One region of the Vreelandella sp. DA03-1M genome, then DNA from elsewhere that is predicted to be linked to it. Evidence: predicted binding sites of a transcription regulator. Region 1 holds the regulator's gene; each other region holds the start of a gene.
What was found. Region 1 encodes LexA, which represses DNA repair genes until DNA is damaged. Its sites were predicted from a motif close to TACTGTNTANNTANACAGTA; they were not measured.
Positions count from the first base shown of each region.

Region 2: ACXUPB_RS03685 (LexA family protein) is a predicted target of LexA. The motif match lies at 2,060-2,079, and genes of this name have one in related genera.
Region 3: recA (recombinase RecA) is a predicted target of LexA. The motif match lies at 2,204-2,223, and genes of this name have one in related genera.
Region 4: ruvA (Holliday junction branch migration protein RuvA) is a predicted target of LexA. The motif match lies at 3,011-3,030, and genes of this name have one in related genera.

Region 1 is NZ_CM146798.1:2,576,769-2,582,658, reverse strand. Features, by position in the region: gene ACXUPB_RS12030 (ribonuclease J) at 1-656, opposite strand, end outside; gene purU (formyltetrahydrofolate deformylase) at 887-1,741, shown strand; gene ACXUPB_RS12020 (energy-coupling factor ABC transporter permease) at 1,766-2,437, shown strand; gene lexA (transcriptional repressor LexA) at 2,447-3,127, opposite strand; gene ACXUPB_RS12010 (IS5 family transposase) at 3,408-4,352, opposite strand; gene ACXUPB_RS12005 (TetR/AcrR family transcriptional regulator) at 4,556-5,233, shown strand; gene ACXUPB_RS12000 (L,D-transpeptidase) at 5,211-5,747, shown strand; gene nagZ (beta-N-acetylhexosaminidase) at 5,812-5,890, shown strand, end outside.
Region 2 is NZ_CM146798.1:776,473-782,362, forward strand. Features, by position in the region: gene ACXUPB_RS03675 (sodium ion-translocating decarboxylase subunit beta) at 1-893, shown strand, start outside; gene ACXUPB_RS03680 (IMPACT family protein) at 990-1,607, opposite strand; gene ACXUPB_RS03685 (LexA family protein) at 1,607-2,011, opposite strand; gene ccmA (cytochrome c biogenesis heme-transporting ATPase CcmA) at 2,209-2,856, shown strand; gene ccmB (heme exporter protein CcmB) at 2,943-3,656, shown strand; gene ACXUPB_RS03700 (heme ABC transporter permease) at 3,671-4,438, shown strand; gene ccmD (heme exporter protein CcmD) at 4,438-4,629, shown strand; gene ccmE (cytochrome c maturation protein CcmE) at 4,626-5,135, shown strand; gene ACXUPB_RS03715 (heme lyase CcmF/NrfE family subunit) at 5,188-5,890, shown strand, end outside.
Region 3 is NZ_CM146798.1:763,361-769,250, forward strand. Features, by position in the region: gene mutS (DNA mismatch repair protein MutS) at 1-1,522, opposite strand, end outside; gene ACXUPB_RS03615 (CinA family protein) at 1,606-2,139, shown strand; gene recA (recombinase RecA) at 2,243-3,316, shown strand; gene ACXUPB_RS03625 (regulatory protein RecX) at 3,341-3,805, shown strand; gene alaS (alanine--tRNA ligase) at 4,049-5,890, shown strand, end outside.
Region 4 is NZ_CM146798.1:2,335,811-2,341,700, forward strand. Features, by position in the region: gene ACXUPB_RS10835 (FmdB family zinc ribbon protein) at 200-499, shown strand; gene aspS (aspartate--tRNA ligase) at 565-2,346, shown strand; gene ruvC (crossover junction endodeoxyribonuclease RuvC) at 2,423-2,986, shown strand; gene ruvA (Holliday junction branch migration protein RuvA) at 3,099-3,707, shown strand; gene ruvB (Holliday junction branch migration DNA helicase RuvB) at 3,775-4,812, shown strand; gene ybgC (tol-pal system-associated acyl-CoA thioesterase) at 4,809-5,222, shown strand; gene tolQ (protein TolQ) at 5,281-5,890, shown strand, end outside.

The DNA of each region.
Region 1 (5,890 bases):
CGTCCTATCGCTAACACCCGGGCAAGATTGCTCGCAAAGCAGGAGATCACCACGCGGCCCTGGCAGTTGCTGAGGGTTTTTGCCAGCGCACGGGCAACATCACCCTCGCTGCCTGAGTGGCCGGGCATGGGAGCGTTGGTGGAGTCGCCCACCACTAAATCCACTGGGGCAAGCGCCTTGAATTGGGCCGCGCTTATCGGCGTGCCGATGATCGGTTCAGGGTCGAGTTTCCAGTCGCCGGTATGTAAGACGCGGTAGCCACCGACGCTCATGATCAACGCACAGCTTTCGGGTATAGAGTGCGTTAACAGCAAATAGCGCAGCGTGAACGGCCCGTTTTCCAGCGCCTCGCCAGGCTCAATAACATGGATAGCCGCGCTGCTAAGCTGATGCTCGGCAAACTTCAGTCGCAACAGCCCAGCCGCCAGCGGTGTGGCATAAATAGGGCAGTTCCACATCGGCCAAAGCCAGGCAGCTGCACCAATGTGGTCTTCATGGCCGTGGGTGATAAAGAGCGCTTTGGGCACGATCCCCAGTGCTTTCGGTGTATCGAGATTGGGTACCTGCAGTGGCGAGTTGGGAAGATCCTGACGGATCATCATGCCGCAATCGACGGCTATCCAGTGATCGTCGTAGCCGTATAGCGTTAGATTCATTCCAATCTCACCGCATCCCCCCAGCGGCAACATGCGCAGCGGTGGACGACGACGGGGACGAATTTGAACGCGTGGTGAATGCATCTGTTATGAAAAACCTAAAAAGTAGTGACTTAACTATACGGGAAGGCAGGGGCGGCTAACAATCTTCCATGCCCTTCCGATACACTATGCGACCTAAGCCGCTGGTTTGTCATAATTAACTTAGCAATAGGTCAAGAGTAGCTCACATGTCTCATTATTATCGTTTAGTGGTTTCCTGTCCTGACCGGGTGGGGATTGTTGCACGGGTATCGAGCTTTATTGCCCAGCAGGGCGGCTCCATTACCGAAGCCAGCCAGCACTCCGATTTAGAAACCGGCTGTTTTTTTATGCGTTACGAAATCTTGGCGGATTCAGTGGGGATGTCGGTGGAGGCGCTACGTGCAGCATTCGAGCCGGTGGCGATCGAATTTGATATGCAGTGGTCATTGGTGGATACACAGCAGCGCCGTCGGGTGGTATTGATGGTCTCTCGAGAGTCACACTGCTTGGTAGATTTACTTTATCGCTGGCAGGCCGGTGAGTTGGATTGCGATATTGTCGGCGTCATTTCCAACCATGATGATATGCGTTCATTGACCGAGTGGTATGGCATTCCTTATCACTATGTGCCAGTCGACCCCGATAACAAGCAAGTGTCGTTTGCCAAGGTGCAAGCAGAAATCGATAGTGCGCGCGCTGATTGCGTCGTGCTGGCGCGTTATATGCAAATTCTGCCGCCTGACCTGTGCGCACGCTATGCAGGGCGGGTGATTAATATACATCACAGTTTTTTACCCTCTTTCGCTGGGGCGAAGCCCTACCACCAGGCATATCAGCGCGGTGTGAAGCTGATTGGCGCCACCTGCCACTACGTCACCGAGGAACTCGACGCGGGCCCGATTATCGAACAGGATATTCATCGCGTTAGCCACTGCCATACCCCAACCGATTTAGTCCGCTTTGGGCGTGATGTTGAAAAAGCCGTTCTCGCACGCGGTTTACGCTGGCATCTTGAGGATCGTGTTTTAGTGCATGGCAACAAGACCGTGGTATTTAGCTAACGCTCGATAAAGTGAGAAGCCGCTATGTCGTTCGCACAAAGTGTACTGGCGCCCTGGGCGCTGATATTCACCTCGCTACTCTCGTTAGGCGTAGTGGTGTGGGCTCTTTGGCGGCGGCCCTGGAAAGCGTTACTGGAAGACACTGCCCTTCAGCACCGTTGGTTAGGCGCAACGCTAGCTGTGGTGCTGATGTGGCAGCTGCGCGCTCAGGCGGTCGACTGGCTAACGCTGCATCTCGTTTTTACGGTATTGATGACACTCGTGTTTAAAGCGCCACTAGCGCTGCTCAGCAATGTACTCATCCATGTGGCAATGGTAGTTATCGGCCGCAATGAGTGGACGTTGCTGGGGGCGAATGTACTGGTAACGGGCATTGTTCCGGCTGCCATTATTGGCACAGTGTGGCGGCTGGTAGATCGCCGCCTGCCGGATAACCTGATGGTGTTTCTATTTGCCTGCGGATTTTTTGGGGCGGCGTTGGCAACATTAGGGGCAGGGCTGGCTGCCGTGCTGCTGATCATCGTGGCAGGCACAGACCCTAACGCTATCTATCTTGCCCAGGAGTATGCTCGCTTCTTACCTCTACTAATGCCTTCAGAGGCGTTTATTACCGGGATGCTGCTGAGTATTCTGCTGGTCTATCATCCTAATTGGGTGGCCACCTTTAATGACCACCGCTATATCGACATGCAGTAGCGACGGTGGTTAGCCCAATGCCTGGCCATTACCGCCACGAATAACGCCAACGCCGACACCTTCGATATCGAGTGACTGTGAACGCAGGTCGATTTCAATGGGCGCAAAGTCTGCATTTTCCGCAAATAGCGTTACTTGGTGGCCCTGGCGTTTGAAGCGTTTAACCGTTACCTCATCCTCTAGGCGTGCCACTACAATCTGGCCATCGCGCACCCGCTCGGTACGGTGAACTGCCAATAAATCACCTTCTAAAATACCAATATCCTTCATCGAAAGGCCTCGCACACGCAGCAAATAATCGGCTTTAGGAGTGAAGTACTCGGCTGGCAGAGGGCAGTAACGGTCAATATGCTCAGCAGCTAGGATAGGGCTCCCGGCGGCTACTTCGCCAATCACCGGTAGGCCAGCAGGCGAGGCTTCAATATTGGCAGCGGGCAACGCGCTTAAGGTGCTGTCTACTACCTCTTGGGGCTCTTGATTAGGTAGGCGAATACCGCGTGACGTATTGCGAATAATGCGAATAGCGCCTTTACGCTCTAGCGCGCGCAGGTGCTCTTCCGCTGCGTTAGGTGAACGGAAACCCAGCGCTTTCGCAATTTCAGCACGGGTCGGAGGGTAGCCAAATTCGCCCATGGTCTTAACAATAAAATCAAATACGTGCTGTTGGCGAGCGGTTAGCGGACGCGACATACCAGACTCCAATAATAGTGAATAGACAGTAACAAATTAAATGTCGATTTAATCGATAAGTGGTTAAGTATACAGTATGTTCCTCTGTCCAGTATATGTCTTGTCAACCCCTATCGAGAAAGGCCCCCGAATTTTTCCTAGGGAAGGTCTGAATAACTGCCGATATTCATCACCGCTCACTTGAGCCGAGAAAAAATCGAAAATTCAGACATTCTTCTCCCGTTCTTTGTGTATTTTTGCCCGTTTCCCGCTCATTGAGCGGAAAACGGGCGCAATCGCCCTATTCCCATAGGTATTTCTCACTGATCAGCAGGTTGCTGAACGCCGCCAGCAAGTGCAGGCGCTGAGTGTTTTTGGCCAGTCCACGATAGCGAGCCTTGCCATAACCAAAAACTTGTTTGATGTACCGAAAGGGGTGCTCCACCTTGGCACGGATACTGGCTTTGATTTTTTCGACTTTCTGTCGCCTGGCATCTAGCTGCTTGCGGGTGCCAGGCCGTTTGGCAATATACCAAGAGACATCGTTGCGGTGCTTGTGCTCGTCTCGTTTTTGAATACCAAGGTAACCGGCATCACCGAAGACGCGTTGCTCTTCACCGTGAAGGAGCTTATCGGCAGGCACAATGTCATGGACATTGGCAGCCGTGGTCTCAATGCTGTGAATCAACCCAAGCTTATCGTCGACACCTATGTGCATTTTCATGCCAAAGTGCCAAGAGCTACCTTTTTTAGTTTGGTGCATTTGCGGATCGCGCTCGCCTTTTTTGTTTTTGGTGGAACTAGGCGCAGAAATGATAGTGGCATCGACAATGCTCCCTTCGCGCAGCATCAGGCCATTTTTCTCCAGGTGGTTGTTCACTTCCTGGAACAGCACCTTGCCAAGGCCGTGGCGTTCCAGAAAATGGCGAAACTTGAGAATCGTGGTTTCGTCCGGCAATCGGTCCAGTTTCAAACCGGCGAATTGGCGCATGGACTCGATCTCGTAGAGGGCGTCTTCCATGGCCGGATCGCTCAGGTTGTAAAACAATTGCATGCAATGGACGCGGAGCATGGCAGACAGTTGATACGGAGGCCGCCCGCTCTCGCCCTTGGGGTAATAACGGGCTACCTTCTTCTCCAACTGCGTCCAGGGGATCAGCTTGTCCATCCGCTCCAGAAAGAGTTCGCGGCGGGTCTTTCGCTTCTTGTTCTGGTACTCGGCTTCTGAGAAGGTGATTTGATCCATGGCAGCACTGAATCCTATGCAGTTGACGATAGCCGTATTATCGCTGATGGCAGTGACTTTTTCAGAGCTTCCCTAATCGTTTTAAACTAAGCTTCTACTGATATAGACAGCCATATTCCATCAGAAAATCAAGCGTTGAGCCCTCCAACGTAATGGCATAGAATTTTGCTATGTTTTAAACACTCGTTTCCCCGGAGAGCGGCATGGCTCAATCTGATACGGTAACTCGAATACTCGACACCGCGGAAGTGCTGTTTGCTGAGCGAGGTTTTGCTGAAACATCGCTGCGCAACATCACTAGCAAAGCGCGCGTCAATTTAGCGGCGGTGAATTACCATTTTGGTTCCAAAAAAGCCTTAATTCAGGCCGTGTTTTCACGCTATCTGGACCCGTTCACTCAGCGTTTTCATACCGCGCTTGATGAACTTGAAGCCCAGCATGCAGGGCGCGTTATTCCGTTGGAAACGCTACTCGAAACAATGGCGACCAGCGTGCTGGCAGTGCCTGCCGAGCGCAACAGTTTAAAGGTGTTTATGCGCTTGCTGGGCCTTGCCTATAGCCAAGCGCAGGGGCACCTTCGGCGTCATATTCAGCAAGAGTATGGTGATGTGTTTACCCGCTTCACTGAGCTAGTGCGTCAAGCAACGCCCGACTTGCCTGACGCGGAACGCTTTTGGCGGCTACACTTTATGCTTGGTACGGTGATTTTTACGCTTTCAGGCCTTGATGCACTGCGCGACATCGCTGAAAAGGATTATCACGAGCAGGTCACCGTGCGGGATTTGGTTAGGCGGTTGCGCCCGGTAGTGGTGGCTGCCATGAATGCACCGTTGCCCCCAGCACTTGAAGAAGGAAAATATGCGAACGCCCAAGCTCGCTGAGCTTCCCCCTGTAGAGAACATCTGGTTGGAAATCGATACCACACAGCAGCAGCTACGCTGTTGGCGAGGGCCGAAGGTGCTGCATGAGTGTGAAGTATCGTCTGGCCTCGCGGGCGTCGGTGAGTACAATGGCAGTGGCAAAACACCCCAGGGTTGGCACTATATAAGAGCCGCTATTGGCAGCGGGATGCCTGATAATGCGGTATTTCGTGGTCGTCGCTGGACGGGAGAGGCATTTTCTCCTGCGCTAGCTGAAGCATATCCGAAGCGGGATTGGATTTTGACCCGCATCCTGTGGCTATGCGGATTAGAAAAAGGCGTGAACCGTGGTGGACAGGTCGATTCACAGCGTCGCTATATTTATCTTCATGGTACGCCACCTGATCAGCCCATGGGCGTTGCTGCCTCCCACGGCTGTATTCGTTTACGCAATAGTGATTTGCTCTATATCTTTTCGTTAGCGTTACCAGGTACCCCCGTTTGGTTGCACGGCGGTCGTCAGTCATTTGACTAATCCGTTTTGACACCGCTAGACGATCGTCTAGAATCACCGCCTCTTTTTTAATGGACCTATCACGATGACTCAACCGTTAGGCCCGGTCATGCTCGACCTTGAAGGCCCGAAATTAACGGCCGCAGAAAAGCGCTTGCTGCTAG
Region 2 (5,890 bases), 1.8 Mb from region 1:
TAGCCCCGCTGATTATCTTTATGGGCGTTGGGGCAATGACCGACTTTGGCCCGTTGCTGGCGAACCCGCGCACGCTGTTTTTAGGTGCGGCTGCCCAGTTTGGGATCTTTGCCACGCTGTTTGGCGCTGTGGTGCTTACCTCGATGGGCGTGATGGACTTCTCGCTTAATCAGGCAGCCGCCATTGGTATTATTGGTGGCGCTGACGGCCCAACGTCTATTTACGTTTCTAGCGTGCTGGCACCTGAACTATTGGGAGCGATTGCCGTGGCCGCCTACGCTTATATGGCGTTGGTGCCGCTGATTCAGCCGCCGATCATGCGTCTGCTGACTACCGAGAAAGAGCGGCAAATCAAGATGACTCAGCTGCGGCCGGTCTCCAAGCTGGAAAAAGTGGTCTTCCCACTGATGTTGTTGATTCTGGTCGCGCTGTTTCTGCCCGATGCTGCCCCGCTACTCGGCATGTTCTGCTTCGGTAACTTGATGCGCGAGTGCGGTGTGGTCGAGCGTTTATCGGATACTGCGCAGAATTCCCTGATCAATATTGTGACCATTATTCTTGGGCTGTCCGTCGGCTCCAAGTTAATGGCCGATAGCTTCCTGACGTTTGAAACGTTAGGCATTCTCGGGCTGGGGATTGTCGCCTTTGGGATCGGCACGGCCGCTGGGGTGTTAATGGCCAAGCTGATGAACCTGGTGAGCAAAATGCCCATCAACCCCTTAATTGGTGCTGCCGGTGTTTCTGCCGTACCGATGGCGGCACGGGTGGCCAACAAGGTAGGGCTGGAGTCTAACCCGCATAACTTCCTGTTAATGCACGCCATGGGGCCCAATGTGGCAGGGGTTATTGGGTCGGCGGTTGCGGCCGGGGTGATGATTAAATACCTGGGGTAATGCTGAAAGAGTGAGAAGACGAGCGCGGCGTACTGACAGGTTCAGTATGTCGCGTTTTTTTATGGGCTATTGCGATGGGCTATTTCGATGGGCTATCTAGTGAGTGAGAATATCGATAGCGCTCTTCAAGCGATTTTCTAGCGGGGAAAGGTCAAGTGGGTTGTCCCGTGGCCAACCAATGGTCAGACGAACACCGTCGCCATCGTAATCCGCTTGCTCAATGGGGATAGCCTGCTCATCGCACCAAGCGCGGGCAATCGCTTCGTTGGCAAATCCGAGCCGCAGGGTATAAAGATCGCGCTCGACCACTTCTCGGGTAGGTAGCGTCTCCAAAGCATGGCTAACCGCCTGGGCGTAAGCGCGGGCCAAACCGCCGGTGCCTAGTTTTGTCCCGCCGAAATAGCGGATCACCACGCAACCAATTTGACCTAATTGGCTGCCCTGCAGAACTTGATACATTGGGCGACCCGCGGTGCCGCCAGGTTCGCCATCATCAGAGAAGCCAATCAAATTTTGCTCGCCGGGTGGGCCAGCAATATAGGCAGTGCAGTGATGGCTCGCATTGGGATGCTCGGCTTTAGCCGCCGCCAGTATGCGAGTGAATGCATCGATGTCTGAGGCTTGGCAGGTCCAGGTAATAAAGTGGCTCTTTTCGACTTCGATGTCAGTTGTCTGCCAAGACGAAAGAGGGAGTTCCGGCACCCGGTAGCGCATTAATGCTCCGTGATAGTAGGCTTGTTTTGCAGGCCAGCTCTTGGATGAGATTCAACACCCATCACCATGCCGAGCACCTGAATATCACGGTTATGCAAAAAAAGCGCTGGCTGCAACGTATCCTCAGGCCATAACTCTACGCCAAAGCGGCTGATCGAAAGTTGCTTTAAGACGATTTTTTGCTGGTTGATTTCGGCAACGGCGGTTTCTGTTTGGGCATCATGCTGATAACGCCGAATAATAATGACATCGCCATCGAACAAGTTGCAATCACGCATTGCGTTACCACGCACTTTAAGCGCATAGGTATTGCGACGGGTAATGCTAGGCGTTGGCGCATAGGTACGCGGAACCGAGCGTAAGTGGTTAGGCTTAACGGTAGGTGCTGCTATCGATATGGTCATTGAGAAATCTCCATTGCATGTTCTTTCATACAGTGGTTTTCAGTATAGACCTGTTTTTGCATACAGTGCTAGCAGTAATTGGTCTTACGCCATATTGATTGAGGTCATGCTGCGACCCAGCGCCGCATAGAGTGAGTGGCGAGAAACGGGCTTTCCGTGTAGAGTTCGACGCGAAATCAATGTGCCTGGAGAGACTCTTGAGCCTGTGTCTACAAGCCCGACAGCTGTCCTGCGAACGTGATGATCGCTCACTGTTTAAGGGGCTTGATCTCGACATTCGCAGCGGTGAAATCGTGCGAATTGAAGGGCCTAATGGCAGTGGTAAAACAAGCCTGCTTAAAATTCTCTCCGGGCAACTGAGCGACTATCAAGGCGAGCTGTTCTGGAATGGCGCTGCGATGCAGAGTGTCCGTGAACATTTTCTCGCTAATTTGCTCTATTTAGGACATGCCCCCGGCATCAAGTCGGGGCTATCCCCCTTAGAAAATTTAGCGTGGTATCAGGCGCTGAGTGGCGAGAGAAGTGGAGGACAGGGCAGCGGGGCGCATGAAGGCGAGGAGCAGCGCCTGGATGCCCTTGAACAGGTTGGCCTGGCAGGCTTTGAAGACGTGCCCGCCGGTCAACTTTCGGCAGGCCAGCAGCGCCGCGTGGCGCTGGCGCGATTGACGCTGACACCCCGCGCGCTGTGGGTGCTAGACGAGCCCTTCACCGCCATAGATCGCCACGGCGTTGCAGCCCTTGAAAGGCAACTGATTAGACATGCTCAAGCGGGCGGCTGCGTGCTAGTAACGACACACCACGAGCTAGCCGCGTCATCGCTGTTAAGACGCATAGCGCTTGGGTAGAGGAGACCGGATTGCAGGAAACAGGGTTGCAGGAAACAGGGCTGCACAGCTCTTCAGATAGCTCTCTAAACGGATCAGACTCCGTCATGGATGCCCCTTCAGTGCCACTGCTTGAGCATCAGGGCGGCCTGATGATCGCGGTGAAGGCCACGTTGGTGCGTGATTTGACGCTGCTGCTGAGACGTCGCGGTGAAGTGCTCAATCCGCTGGTGTTTTTTGCTCTGGTGATCACCCTGTTTCCGATCGCTATTTCACCCGACCCGGAGCTGTTGGCGACGATAGCGCCAGGGTTGCTATGGGTGGCGGCACTGCTAGCCGCGCTGCTGTCACTAGATAGCCTGTTTCGCAGCGACTACGACGACGGCAGCCTTGAGCAGCTGTTACTCGCCCCACAGCCGCTGGCTGCATTAAGTGTGGCGAAAGTAGCCGTGCATTGGCTGCTGACCGGGCTGCCGTTGGCACTGATGGCGCCACTGCTGGGCATTATGCTCGCACTGCCTGCGGGTAGCTATGCGGTGTTGGCGCTATCGCTGGCGCTGGGCACGGCGAGCTTGAGCCTGATTGGTGCCATTGGTGCAGCGTTAACCGTCGGCTTGGCGCGGGGCGGCGTACTGCTCTCGCTGCTAGTGCTGCCGCTGTATATTCCGGTACTCATTTTTGGCGCAGGTGCCGTCCAGGCGGCTATTTTGGGCGACGGTGTCTCTGCGCACTTGGCTATCTTAGGCGCGCTGCTGGCCGCTTCACTTATGTTAGCGCCGTGGGCGATTGCCGCATCGCTGCGTATCAGTATTAACGGTTAAGGACAGGACACGCTATGTGGGCCTTTATACACAAACTGGGATCACCTAAGTGGTTCTATGGCATTAGCGCCAAATTACAGCCCTGGTTTTGGGCCGCAGCGGCGCTGTTGCTGGTCACTGGCTCGCTGTGGGGGCTAGCGTTTGCCCCGGCGGATTATCAGCAGGGCAACAGTTTTCGGATCATTTATGTTCACGTGCCCGCGGCTTTTTTAGCACAATCGATTTTTGTCTCCATGGCAGTGTCCGGGCTGGTATTTATGGTCTGGAAAATTAAAGTCGCCGATATGGCGGCGGCGGTGATGGCACCCCTTGGTGCCGCGATGACCTTTGTTGCGCTATTTTCTGGCGCCGTATGGGGTGTACCGACCTGGGGCACCTGGTGGATGTGGGATGCCCGGCTTACTTCCATGCTGATTCTGCTATTTCTCTATTTAGGCGTGATTGCCCTGCGCGGTGCGTTTACCAGCCGCGATAGCGCCTCAAGGGCCGCCTCGGTGCTGGCCATGGTGGGCGTCATCAATATTCCCATCATCAAATACTCGGTGGATTGGTGGTACACCCTGCACCAGCCAGCCTCGTTTACGTTAACCTCGCGCCCGACGATGCCCACCGAGATGTGGCTACCGCTGGTCATTATGGTGCTGGGTTTCTACAGCTTTTTTATTGCCTTGACGCTGATGCGCACGCGCAGCGAGATCCTACGCCGAGAGTCTAACAAGAGCTGGGTACAGGATCTCGTTAACGGCCGGGTAGTGAATGCACAGGCAGAGGAGACGCGCTAATGGCATTTGCCTCATTTTCCGAATTTCTCGCCATGGGTGGCCATGCGCCTTACGTATGGTCTGCCTGGGGGGTAACGGCGCTACTGCTGATTGCTACCGTTTGGCATGCGCGCGTTGAACAGCGTCAGTTATTGAATGGCATAAAGCGTCGGGCACGGCGCGCAAATAGCTTGAGAGGGAACGCCCAATGACCCCTAAACGTAAACAGAAACTCTTCGTCATTTTGGGTTTGGTGTCGTTAACCGCGATTGCTGTCGGGCTAACGCTGTATGCGCTACGTGCCAACATTAATCTGTTTTTTAGCCCGGTGCAGATCGCTCAGGGCGATGCGCCAATGGAACGTCAGATTCGCGCGGGTGGCATGGTGAAAGAGGGCTCGGTGTCCCGTGATCCCGATAGCCTGGACGTAGAGTTTACCGTGACCGATTACGTCGATGACCTAGAGGTGTACTACAGCGGCATCCTTCCCGATCTGTTCCGCGAAGGCCAAGGTGTAGTGGTGGTCGGGGAGCTTCAAGCCGATGGCCGTTTGTATGCCGATAAAGTGCTGGCGCGTCACGATGAAAACTACATGCCGCCTGAAGTAGCGCAGGCACTTGAAGAGGCGGGCTATTCGCCGGCTGATTATCAGGCCAAGGCTGCCGAAGTGGGTAAGCGGCTTGATGAAGAGGGCGTCCCCCAAGCAAGCGAGTATTAACCCCCATCGTTTAACCGACTTGCCCTACCGCCAGTGCTAATTCGGAGCGCACATGCTGATTAAAATGATTCCTGAAATTGGCCACTTCGCCCTCATCATCGCGCTGTTGATGGCGATGGTGCAGGCAGTGATGCCCCTGGCCGGTGCAGCGACCCGGCGCCCACTGTGGATGGCGTATGGTCAGCCCATGGCGGCCGGACAGTTTCTGTTCATTGCCATTGCCTACGCCTGTTTGACCGCGAGCTATATGCTGGATGACTTTAGCGTGGCAAACGTAGCGAATAACTCCAATTCGCTGTTGCCGTGGTACTACAAATTCAGCGCGGTGTGGGGCAACCATGAGGGCTCTGTCCTGCTATGGAGCCTGATGCTGGCAGGCTGGGGGTTTGCAGCCAGCCTGTTCACCGGCACGCTGCCGCGGGATATGGTCGCTCGGGTGATGGGCGTTATGGGCATGGTGTGTGTCGGTTTCTTACTGTTCATCCTGATCACCTCTAACCCTTTTGAACGCTTGCTCCCCGACATGCCTCAAGACGGTGCCGACCTCAACCCGCTGCTGCAAGACTTCGGGCTAGTGGTGCATCCGCCGATGCTTTACATGGGCTATGTGGGTTTTTCCGTGGTCTTTGCCTTTGCGATTGCTGCTCTCATGGGAGGGCGCCTAGACGCCGCCTGGACGCGCTGGGCACGTCCCTGGACGAATCTGGCCTGGGCGTTTTTGACCGTGGGGATCGCCCTCGGCAGTTGGTGGGCCT
Region 3 (5,890 bases), 1.8 Mb from region 1:
TGAGCTCGGGGATAATAAACCGCTCGGCGTTTTTAAGCGTTTGGCGGCGAATATAGTCAGCGGGTGCCTGCTGCGCCTGGGAGCGCGGCAGCTCGATAAAGTAGCCGTGTACGCGGTTATAGCCGACTTTGAGATTGGCAAGCCCGGTACGCTCGCGTTCGCGGGTTTCCAGCCGAACAAGGTAGTCGCCCGCATTCTCGGCCATGCCTCGGTGCTCGTCGAGCTCGGCATCAAAGCCGTTGGCGATTACCCCGCCATCGCGGATCACCACCGGCGGATTTTCGACTAGCGCACGGCTGAGCATATCGGCCATTTCTGGGTAGGGGCGAATATGCGGGCGCAGATTGTCTAGCGCGCTGCCGCTCTCTACCTCACTGAGCTGCTGCTCAAGCTCAGGAAGTGTAACCAGTGCATCCCGCAGGCGTGCCAAATCCCGTGGCCGGGCGCTGTACAGCGCGACCCGGGCCAGAATGCGCTCCACATCGCCCACATCGCTCAACGTCTCGCGCAGTGACATGTAAGCGGCATCTAGGCTTAGCAACGCCACGCCTGCATGGCGGTTTTGGACAATCTCTCGTTGGCGCAGCGGACGATTCAGCCAGCGTTTGAGTAGCCGCGAGCCCATCGCGGTGGTGCAGGTGTCCAGCACGCTCGCCAGGGTGTTGTCGCTATTGCCACCCAGGTTAATATCGATTTCCAGGTTACGTCGGCTGGCGGCGTCGATTACCACTGCATCGTCGCGATTCTCAACGCTTATCGCGGTCACGTGGGGCAAGCGCGAGCGCTGCGTGTCGCGGGCGTAATCAATCAGCACTCCGGCGGCAATCAGTGCGGTGGTTAAGTGCGCGCAGCCAAAGCCGCGTAAATCCTGCACTTCAAACTGATCGCACAGGCTGCGGGTGGCGCTCTCCAAATCAAACAGCCACTCGCCTTGGCGGCGCAGGCTGCGCTTTTGCGACCAGGCATCGGGTAGTGTCAGGCTTTCGGGCACCAGCAACTCAGCAGGGGAGAGGCGGGTAAGCTCGGCTAGCATCTCCGCTTCGCTTTCCACTTCCAATACGTTGAAGCGGCCGCTAGAGAGTTCCAGCCAGGCAAGGCCCCAGCTATCTTTACCGGGGGAGACTGATACCAGTACGTTGTCGCGGCGGGCATCGAGCAGCGCTTCATCGTGGAGCGTGCCGGGGGTGACGATACGTACTACCTGGCGATCAACGGGACCTTTGCTGGTAGCGGGGTCGCCAATCTGCTCACAGATGGCAACTGACTCGCCACCGGCGACCAGACGCGCCAAATAGCCTTCAGCGCTATGGTAAGGTACGCCTGCCATCGGGATGGGCTTGCCGCCCGACTGGCCGCGCTGGGTAAGCGTAATATCCAGCAGTGCCGCGGCGCGCTTGGCATCATCGAAAAATAGCTCGTAAAAATCCCCCATCCGGTAAAACAGCAGAACCTCGGGGTGTTCGCGTTTGATCTTTAAATACTGCGTGATCATTGGCGTGTTAGGGGGAATGGCCTGTGACATGGGCGTCCTGATTGAGCAATTTCTTTGAGAAAGCTAAACACAGTATTCTACGCTGAACAGACGACTCACTTGAAGGAGCGACCATAGTGCCCAGCGTATCTAGCCTGAAAAATCTTGATTTGACGCTGTTAGCTCAGCGCCTAGGGCGGCTTTGTCAGCAGTTGAAGGTGGAAGTGACCGCCGCTGAATCCTGCACGGGCGGTGGTATCGCCAGTGCGATTACCAGCACGGCGGGTAGCTCTGCTTACTTTACAACTGGCTATGTGACCTATGCGAACGCGGCTAAGACCCGCCTGCTCGGCGTGCCAGACGCTATACTGGCAGAACACGGGGCGGTGAGCGAAGAAGTAGTGAAAGCGATGGTGCAAGGCGCCTGCCGGGAAAGCGGTGCGGGCTTGGGCGTTGCCGTTAGTGGGGTGGCCGGGCCGGATGGTGGTAGTGCTGAAAAGCCGGTGGGTACCGTTTGGCTCGCCTGGGGTGATACCGCTGAGCAGCAAGCCGAGTGCTTCCACTTCCCCGGGGATCGCCAAGCCGTGCGCGAGCAGGCAGTGCGTCAAGCGCTGGCAGGGCTGGTGGCACGCCTGGATGCACAGGTGAAGGCAGGCAAGCAGGAGTAGGGAAGGAAAATAGTTAAGAGAAAGCGTGATCAAGGATTTGTTTACGGCACAATCTTTGGCATACTACTGGGTAATTATACAGCTTGTTATGAGGAATCTCTGAATGGCTCAGGATGACAACCGCACTAAAGCGCTAAACGCTGCACTCACCCAAATCGACCGTCAGTTCGGCAAGGGCACCGTCATGCGTCTAGGCGACGCACCGCGTGTGGTCATGCCGTCGGTTTCCACGGGTTCTCTGGGGCTGGATATCGCGCTCGGCATCGGCGGTCTGCCGTTTGGTCGTGTTTGCGAAATCTTTGGCCCGGAATCATCGGGTAAAACGACGCTGACCCTTTCGGTGATTGCTCAAGCACAAAAGCAGGGCAAAATATGCGCCTTCGTTGATGCCGAGCACGCGCTTGACCCCAGCTACGCAGAAAAACTGGGCGTTAACCTGGATGATCTGCTGGTTTCCCAGCCGGATACCGGTGAGCAGGCGCTGGAAATTACCGACATGCTGGTACGCTCCGGCGGTGTTGATGTCATCGTTATCGACTCGGTCGCTGCGTTGACCCCGCGCGCTGAAATCGAAGGCGAAATGGGCGACTCTCACGTTGGTCTCCAGGCGCGTTTGATGTCTCAGGCGCTACGTAAAATCACCGGTAATATCAAAAACGCCAACTGCTTAGTGATCTTCATCAACCAGATCCGCATGAAGATTGGCGTGATGTTTGGTTCACCCGAAACCACTACTGGCGGTAACGCGCTTAAGTTCTACGCCAGCGTGCGTCTGGATATTCGCCGCACCGGCTCGGTGAAAGTGGGCGATGAAGTCACCGGTAACGAAACCCGCGTGAAAGTAGTCAAAAATAAGGTGGCGCCGCCATTCCGTCAGGCTGAATTCCAAATCCTTTACGGCAAGGGTATCTACCACGCTGGCGAGGTTATTGACCTGGGTGTGCAGTGCAACCTAGTCGATAAAGCCGGTGCTTGGTACAGCTATAAAGGCAAGAAAATCGGCCAGGGTAAAGCAAACTCCGCGCTTTACCTGGAAGAGCATCCAGACATTATGCTCGAAATCGAAACGCAAATTCGTGAGCAGCTCTTGGCCAAGCCTGATCCTAAAAAGGAGAAGGAAGATGCATCTGCCGAAGCAGCGGCTGAAGTGGATGCCAGCGATGACGATCTGATCTAAGTCTGTTCTAACCGAGACAATCTAATGGCCTTTATGTCTCAGCGCGATGCCACGCCCCGTGACATCGCGATTGGCTTACTGGCTCGGCGCGAATACTCTCGCGCCGAACTAGTCCAGCGCTTGAAGAAAAAAGCCTTCGACGATACCGCTATCGACGAGTGTTTAGACGCTCTGGCCGAACAGGACCTGCAGTCTGATGCGCGTTTTGCGGCTAGTTTCGTACGCTCGCGCATTCTGCGCGGCCAGGGTGTTATTCGTATTAAAGGCGAGCTTCGCCAACGCGGCGTTGATCAGGAAACCCTTAATACCGCTTTTGAAGAGGTGGAAGAAGGGGAGCAGGTTGACTGGTTCGAGCTAGCCCGGGAAACGCTGGCGCGACGCTTCGATAGCCCTGGTGAGACGCCTAAAGAGCGCGCTCGACGCGAGCGCTTTCTGGCTAGTCGTGGCTTCGATTTTGAGCAAATCCGCTACGCGCTCTCCTGTCTGTAATAATTTTTCTCCTGCTTGTAATATATTTTCTCTTGTCTGTAATACTTTCCCCCTGCCTGTAAAACGCCTTCTCTTACCTTTCTAATAGCGCTCTCCTACGCTTTTCTACCTAGTAGTTTGCCTCTCTGCCACTAAGTGCGGCTTTAGTCGTTTGACAACTGCGCTATAATGGCCCCTTTGCGACCCCTGAGGGTAGCGTCGACAGCGCCCTGGGACACCACGCTTTCTTGTTACGGATACCCTATGAAAAGCGCAGAAATCAGACAGGCCTTTCTTACCTTCTTTGAAAAGCAGGGACATACGGTTGTACCCACCAGCTCTTTAGTGCCGGGCAATGACCCGACGCTGCTGTTTACCAATGCCGGCATGGTGCCTTTCAAAGATGTGTTTCTGGGTCGCGACCCACGCCCATACGTGCGTGCAGCATCTGCGCAGCGCTGCGTACGCGCAGGCGGTAAGCATAATGATTTAGACAATGTCGGCTATACCGCACGTCACCACACGTTTTTTGAAATGCTGGGCAACTTCAGCTTTGGCGACTACTTCAAGCACGACGCCATACGCTTTGCCTGGGTATTTCTGACCGAAACGCTAGGTCTGCCTAAAGAGAAGCTGTGGGTCACGGTGCATGTCAGCGATGACGAAGCTGAACGTATCTGGAAAGACGAGATCGGTATTGACCCCGAGCGCTTTTCCAAATTAGACGAAGATAACTTCTGGCAAATGGGCGACACCGGCCCTTGTGGTCCGAGTTCGGAAATCTTTTTTGACCACGGTCCAGAGGTATGGGGCGGCCCTCCCGGTAGCCCGGAAGAAGATGGCGACCGCTACATCGAAATCTGGAACCTGGTGTTCATGCAGTTTGATCGTGATAGCCAAGGTACGCTCAACCCGCTACCCAAGCCCTCTATCGATACCGGTATGGGCTTGGAGCGCGTAGCTGCCGTCATGCAGGGCGTGCATTCCAACTACGAAATTGATCTGTTCCAGAGCCTGCTGCAGGCTGCGGCTAAAGCGACCGGGCATCCTGATACCACTACACCTTCGCTGCGCGTGATTGCCGACCACATCCGCTCCTGTGCCTTCCTGATTGCCGACGGTGTATTGCCTTCTAACGAAGGGCGTGGCTATGTATTGCGTCGCATCATTCGCCGCGCGATCCGCCATGGTCACAAGCTGGGAGCCGTAGAGCCGTTCTTCCACAAGCTGGTGGACGCGCTGGATGCCGAAATGGGTGATGCGTATCCAGAGCTTCGCGAGGCGAATGACCAGATCACTCGGGTGCTGTTGAAAGAAGAAGAGCAGTTTGCTCGCACCCTGGACCATGGCATGGGGCTGTTGAATGCAGCCTTAGCCGAGCTGGATGGCAAGGTGCTGCCCGGTGAAACAGTGTTTAAGCTTTACGACACCTACGGCTTTCCTTTTGATCTCACCGCTGATGTGTGCCGCGAACGCGGCGTCACTCTCGATGAAGAGGGTTTTCAGCAGGCCTTAGAGGCCCAACGCGAGCGTGCCCGGGCGGCTAGCCAGTTCGGCGCTGATTACAGCGCCTCTATTGAGCTTGACGGTGAGACCGCTTTTACTGGCTATGACCGCCTGGAGGATCAAGCCAAGGTAACGGCACTGGTCGACAGCGAAGGCAATGCGCTGGCCGCGCTGGAAGCGGGGCAGAAGGGCGTTGTGGTGCTAGATCGCACGCCATTTTACGGTGAGTCCGGCGGCCAGGTGGGCGATACCGGCTACCTGTATGTCGACGGCGGTCGTTTCCAGGTAACGGATACCCAAAAGCAGAGCGGGCATCACTTACACCAGGGCATTATGGTGGAAGGTTCGCTGAGTGTAGGCGCCAGTGTACGCGGCGAAGTGGATGCCAGCCTGCGTACAGCCACCATCCGTAACCACTCGGCGACCCACCTGCTGCACAAAGCGCTGCGTATGGTGCTGGGTGATCACGTGCAGCAGAAAGGCTCGCTAGTGAATGCCGAGCGCCTGCGCTTCGACTTTAGCCACTTTGAGCCGATGACTGCCGAGCAGTTGGCGGAAGTCGAACGGCTGGTCAATGAGCAGATCCTGGCCAATGCGCCG
Region 4 (5,890 bases), 240 kb from region 1:
TTGCTCGGCAGGGGTCACAAAAGGGTATAATGGCGGCGCTTATCAACCGCAGCCTTGGAATTTATCCTGACTGGCCACATATTGGCAGCTTGGCAGCGTTTGTGTTCGCCACTGTTCTTTTCTTTCAGTACTTGGTCTTATAGGACTGGGTCTGTCAGTACTGAATCTGTCAGGGTTGAGCTTTTTAGGAGCCAATAACATGCCCATCTATGAATATGAGTGCAAGGCCTGTGGCCATCGCCTGGAAAAATTGCAAAAAATTAGTGCCGATCCGTTGAAGGATTGCCCTACATGCCAAAGCGATGGCTTGGAACGGCTGGTCTCGGCCGCGGGTTTCCGCTTGGCCGGCGGCGGTTGGTACGAAACCGATTTCAAAACGGGTAGCAAAAAGAACTTGGTTGCTGACAGTAAAGCTGCATCCACAGAGACCGCTAAATCAAGTGATTCCAGTGCTACTCCCAAGAGCGTTACTCCCAGTGACAAAGGCGCCGCAGCATAACTGCGGCAGTCAGGGTCGGGACGCCCGCGACACATTAATTGCCACGTAACAGAACAGGATTTGACATGCGCAGCCATTATTGCGGCCAGCTAAACGAAACTTTGGTGGATCAAACGGTTACGGTATGCGGGTGGGTTCATCGCCGCCGCGACCACGGTGGGGTAATTTTCCTCGACATGCGCGATCGCGATGGCATCGCTCAGTTCGTGGTCGACCCTGATACCGCCGAGGCGTTCGCCACTGCCGACCGTGCCCGCAGTGAGTATGTCCTGCGTATCACTGGACGTGTTCGGCTGCGCCCTGAAGGTACTCAAAACGCCACCATGCCCACAGGCATGATTGAAATATTGGCGAAAGAGGTCGAAGTACTCAACACTGCGATTACACCGCCTTTCCAACTGGATGAGCATGGCAAGGTAGGCGAAGAGGTGCGCTTAAAGCACCGTTATATCGACCTTCGCCGCCCGGATATGATTGAGAAGCTGCGCTTGCGTTCAAGCATTTCTCACAACGTACGTGCTTATCTTGAAAGCCAGGGCTTCCTGGATATCGAAACGCCGGTACTCACGCGTGCCACGCCTGAAGGGGCCCGCGATTACCTAGTGCCAAGCCGCACTCACGCGGGAAGTTTCTTTGCGCTTCCCCAGTCACCACAGCTCTTTAAGCAGCTGTTGATGGTGGCCGGTTTTGACCGCTATTACCAAATCGCCAAGTGCTTCCGCGATGAAGACCTACGCGCCGACCGTCAGCCTGAGTTCACTCAGATTGATATTGAAGCGTCGTTCGTGGAAGAGAACGACATCATGGGCATTACTGAATCCATGATTCGTCAATTGTTCCAAGATGTGCTTAACGCTGAATTGCCTGAATTCCCGCGTATGACCTGGCAGGAAGCGATGGATCGTTTCGGCTCTGATAAGCCGGATCTACGTATTCCGCTAGAATTGACCAATGTCGACGATCTGATGCAGCAAGTCGATTTCAAAGTTTTCTCTGGCCCGGCCAGCGCGGATGATGGTCGTGTAGCGGCGCTGAAAGTACCCGGTGGCGCTAAGCTGTCGCGTAAAGAGATCGACGAATACACCAAGTTTGTCGGCATCTACGGTGCCAAGGGCTTGGCGTGGATCAAGGTCAACGAGCGCGCTAAAGGGCTTGAGGGTCTGCAGTCGCCGATCGTTAAGTTCATGGAAAATATCGTTGAAGAATTGCTCGATCGGGTAGGCGCTGAAGATGGCGATATCATCTTCTTTGGTGCGGATAAGACCCGTATCGTCAACGAAGCCATTGGCGCGCTGCGCGTCAAGCTGGGCGCTGACCTTGAGCTCTACACTCAGGAATGGGCACCGCTGTGGGTCGTCGACTTCCCAATGTTTGAAGCTGACGACAATGGCCGCCTTAGCCCGCTTCACCACCCCTTTACCGCGCCTTCTTGCAGCCCGGAAGAGCTAAAGGCCGACCCAGCGAGCGCACTTTCGCGCGCTTACGATATGGTGCTCAACGGTACCGAATTGGGCGGCGGCTCTATTCGTATCCACGACCAAACCATGCAGAGCACTGTGTTCGAGATCCTCGGCATTGGTGAAGAAGAAGCTCAAGAAAAATTTGGCTTCTTGCTGGATGCGCTTCAGTACGGCGCGCCGCCTCATGGTGGCTTAGCCTTTGGTTTGGACCGCCTCGTCATGCTGATGGTGGGTGCTAAGACTATTCGTGAAGTCATCGCCTTCCCGAAAACCCAAAGCGCTGCTTGCTTAATGACGAATGCCCCAGGCGAAGTCAGTCCTGAACAGTTAAAAGATTTAAACATCCGTCTACGCCAGAAGGCCAAGCCGGAAGCAGCCACCGAATAACGTGGCTGGTTAAGTGCCTAACACCGACGCCCCGGCGTCGGTGTTTTTGTATAAAGCCCCAACGAGTGTCGACGACATGGATGAGAAAAAGCCTGCTAATCCTGTCCGTATCCTAGGTATTGACCCAGGGTCACGCGTGACAGGGTATGGGGTAATCGACGTGGTCGGTGTGAAGCCCTGCTACGTGGCAAGTGGTTGTATTCGCACGGCGGAAGGGGCGCTAGAACAACGGCTGGCACAGATTTATGCCGGTCTTAGCGAAGTCGTCGGGTTGCATCGGCCCAACCAAGTGGCTATTGAGCGCGTGTTTATGGCCAAAAACCCTGATTCGGCGCTCAAGCTGGGCCAGGCGCGGGGTGCGGCGCTTGTCTGCATGGCCAATCATGGATTGAGCCTTGCCGAATACGCCGCGCGGCAGATTAAACAGGCGGTGACAGGCCAGGGCGGCGCGGACAAAGAGCAAGTCCAGCATATGGTGACCGCTATTTTGCAGCTTTCCGCTACTCCCCAGGCTGATGCGGCGGATGCGCTAGCAATTGCATTAACGCATGCCTTTAGTGGTTCTGTCTTTAGCAGCCATGGCCTACCCGCCGCGTCAACACGGGCCCGTCGTCGCTCTACCGGTCGCTGGCGGCTGTAGCGGTTGCTCTGCGTGTGGCTGAACTACTGGTCACCTGTACAGAGTCGCTTTATAGTAAACGTCTGTTTTCACCCTCTTGTTTTATTATTTCAACACCTGTGCGAGCGACTTTATGATTGGACGTCTAAGTGGCCAGTTACTGGCAAAGCAACCTCCCTGGATTGTGATCGACGTTCATGGTGTAGGCTATGAGCTGGAAACCTCGATGAATACGCTGGTAGCACTGCCTGCCGTCGGTGAAAGCGTTTCATTATTTACTCATCTAACAATTCGTGACGATGCCCATTTGTTATATGGGTTTGGTAGAGAGCATGAACGAGCGCTTTTCCGCGCGCTGATCAAAGTCAATGGGGTGGGGCCCAAGCTGGCGTTGGCGATTTTATCAGGTATGGATGAAGACGCCTTTATGCGCTGTGTGCGTGATGATGACAGCAAGGCGCTGACAACACTTCCGGGGGTGGGCAAGAAAACCGCCGAGCGGCTGATTATCGAAATGCGTGACCGCTTCCCCGAATGGGAAGATGGCAGTAACGCACTACTGCCTCTAGAGGCAACTAATGGCCGAGCATCCGCCCGTGATAGCCTTGCCGATGCAGAAGCCGCCTTAGTAAGCTTGGGGTACAAGCTGACTGAGGCATCGAAAATGCTTGCCGACATTGACCCTAATCAGTCCACCGAGGCACTGATTAAAGCCGCGCTCACCCAACGCATGAGTGGCTAAGCGAGCTCGCATTAGAAAACGTCAATTCGACACTGTCATTTTGTAATCGTTATTAAGAAGAGCACTTATGCTAGAACACGATCGGCTGATCGCCGCTGAGCCCGAACAGGGGGAGGTGCGTATTGATTATGCAACTCGCCCTAAGCGGCTGGATGACTATATTGGCCAGCCGCGTGTCCGCGAGCAGTTGGAAATCTTTATTGGCGCTGCACGGCTGCGTGAAGAGAGCCTGGACCACACGTTGGTATTTGGTCCGCCTGGGTTAGGTAAAACGACACTCGCGCATATTATTGCCACCGAGATGGGGGTCGGAATGAAGTCGACCTCTGGCCCGGTGTTGGAGCGGGCGGGGGATCTCGCTGCCATGCTGACCAATCTTGAGCCTGGCGATGTGCTTTTTATCGATGAAATTCACCGTTTGTCGCCGGTGGTCGAGGAAGTGCTTTACCCCGCCATGGAAGATTTCCAACTGGATATTATGATTGGCGAAGGGCCCGCGGCACGTTCTATTAAGCTGGATCTTCCCCGCTTTACGCTGGTGGGGGCAACCACCCGGGCCGGTTTATTGACCTCTCCGCTTCGTGACCGGTTTGGGATCGTCCAGCGGCTCGAGTTTTATAACCTCGAAGAGCTGACCGAAATTGTTTCTCGCTCAGCGCGATTGTTGGGTGTAGAAACCAGCCAAGAAGGGGCGATTGAAGTTGCCCGCCGCTCGCGTGGAACGCCGCGAATCGCTAACCGGCTGCTACGGCGTGTACGTGATTACGCAGAGATGAAAGGTAACGGCGTTGTGGATGTCGCCATGGCCGATGCCGCACTCAATATGCTCAATGTTGATCACCACGGCCTGGACCATATGGATCGGCGGTTACTGCTGGCCATGATCGATAAATTCGATGGTGGGCCGGTGGGGATTGATTCGCTATCAGCTGCTATCAGTGAAGAGCGCGATACGATCGAGGATGTCATTGAGCCCTATCTGATTCAGCAGGGCTTGATAATGCGCACGCCACGCGGGCGCGTCGTCACTCGTCAGGCGTGGCTGCACTTTGAACGTGTGCCCCACGAGCAGGCGACCGACATGGAAGGGGAGCGCCGTCCGTGAGTGATTTGGCTAACAATCGTTATCGTCTGCCGCTGCGTGTTTATATGGAAGATACTGACGCAGGCGGCATTGTCTACTACGTTAACTACTTGAAGTTTATGGAGCGGGCGCGTAGCGAATGGCTGCGCCAATTGGAGCTAAATCAGCAAACGCTGCTAGACGAAGGCACACAGCTAGTGGTATACCGCTTGGCCTGTCACTATGCTAAACCGGCTTGCCTCGATGACATGCTGGAGATTAGTACTCATGTCACCGACATTGGGCGCTGTCGAATGACATTTGAACAGCAAGTTTGGCGTAATGAGGAACTCCTCTGCTCAGCGACAGTCGAGATAGCCTGCTTGAGCGTCGAGCATATGCGACCTAAAGCATGGCCAGAATCGCTTAATAGTTTGATACGGGCCTCTTAACCAAGAGGTCATTCACTGCGTCGGCAATACCGACCCTAATAGATTGATGAGGGCACCTGTGAACGATAACACCATGTCCATTCCCCACTTAATAATGAATGCCAGCACCGTGGTGCAGCTGGTTATGTTGCTACTGTTGGTGGGGTCGATCCTCTCTTGGGTGGTGATTTTCCAGCGTAGTATTGCAATGCGTCGTGCCAAGCAAGAGTACAACCAGTTTGAGGAGTCTTTTTGGTCGGGTGTCGACTTAAATGAACTCTACCGTGAAATTCCCGCTGATGATCCACGCCATGGTGCCGAGCATATTTTTCAAGCAGGGTTTCGCGAGTTTAACCGCTTAATGCCTAAAACCCGGGATGCAGATACCGTATTGGAAGGCGTGCAACGCAGCATGCGCGTTGCCTGGTCGCGTGAAGAAGATCGTCTAACCCAACATCTGGTGTTTCTGGCGACGGTTGCTTCTGCCAGCCCCTATATCGGTCTTTTCGGTACCGTATGGGGCATCATGGGGTCATTCCAAGCACTGTCACTGACCCAACAAGCGACGCTCGCAACGGTTGCTCCCTGGATTGCGGAAGCATTGATCGCAACGGCTATGGGTCTGTTTGCGGCTATCCCGGCGGTGATTTTTTATAATCGACTGTCCAATACATCTTCTCGCTTACTCG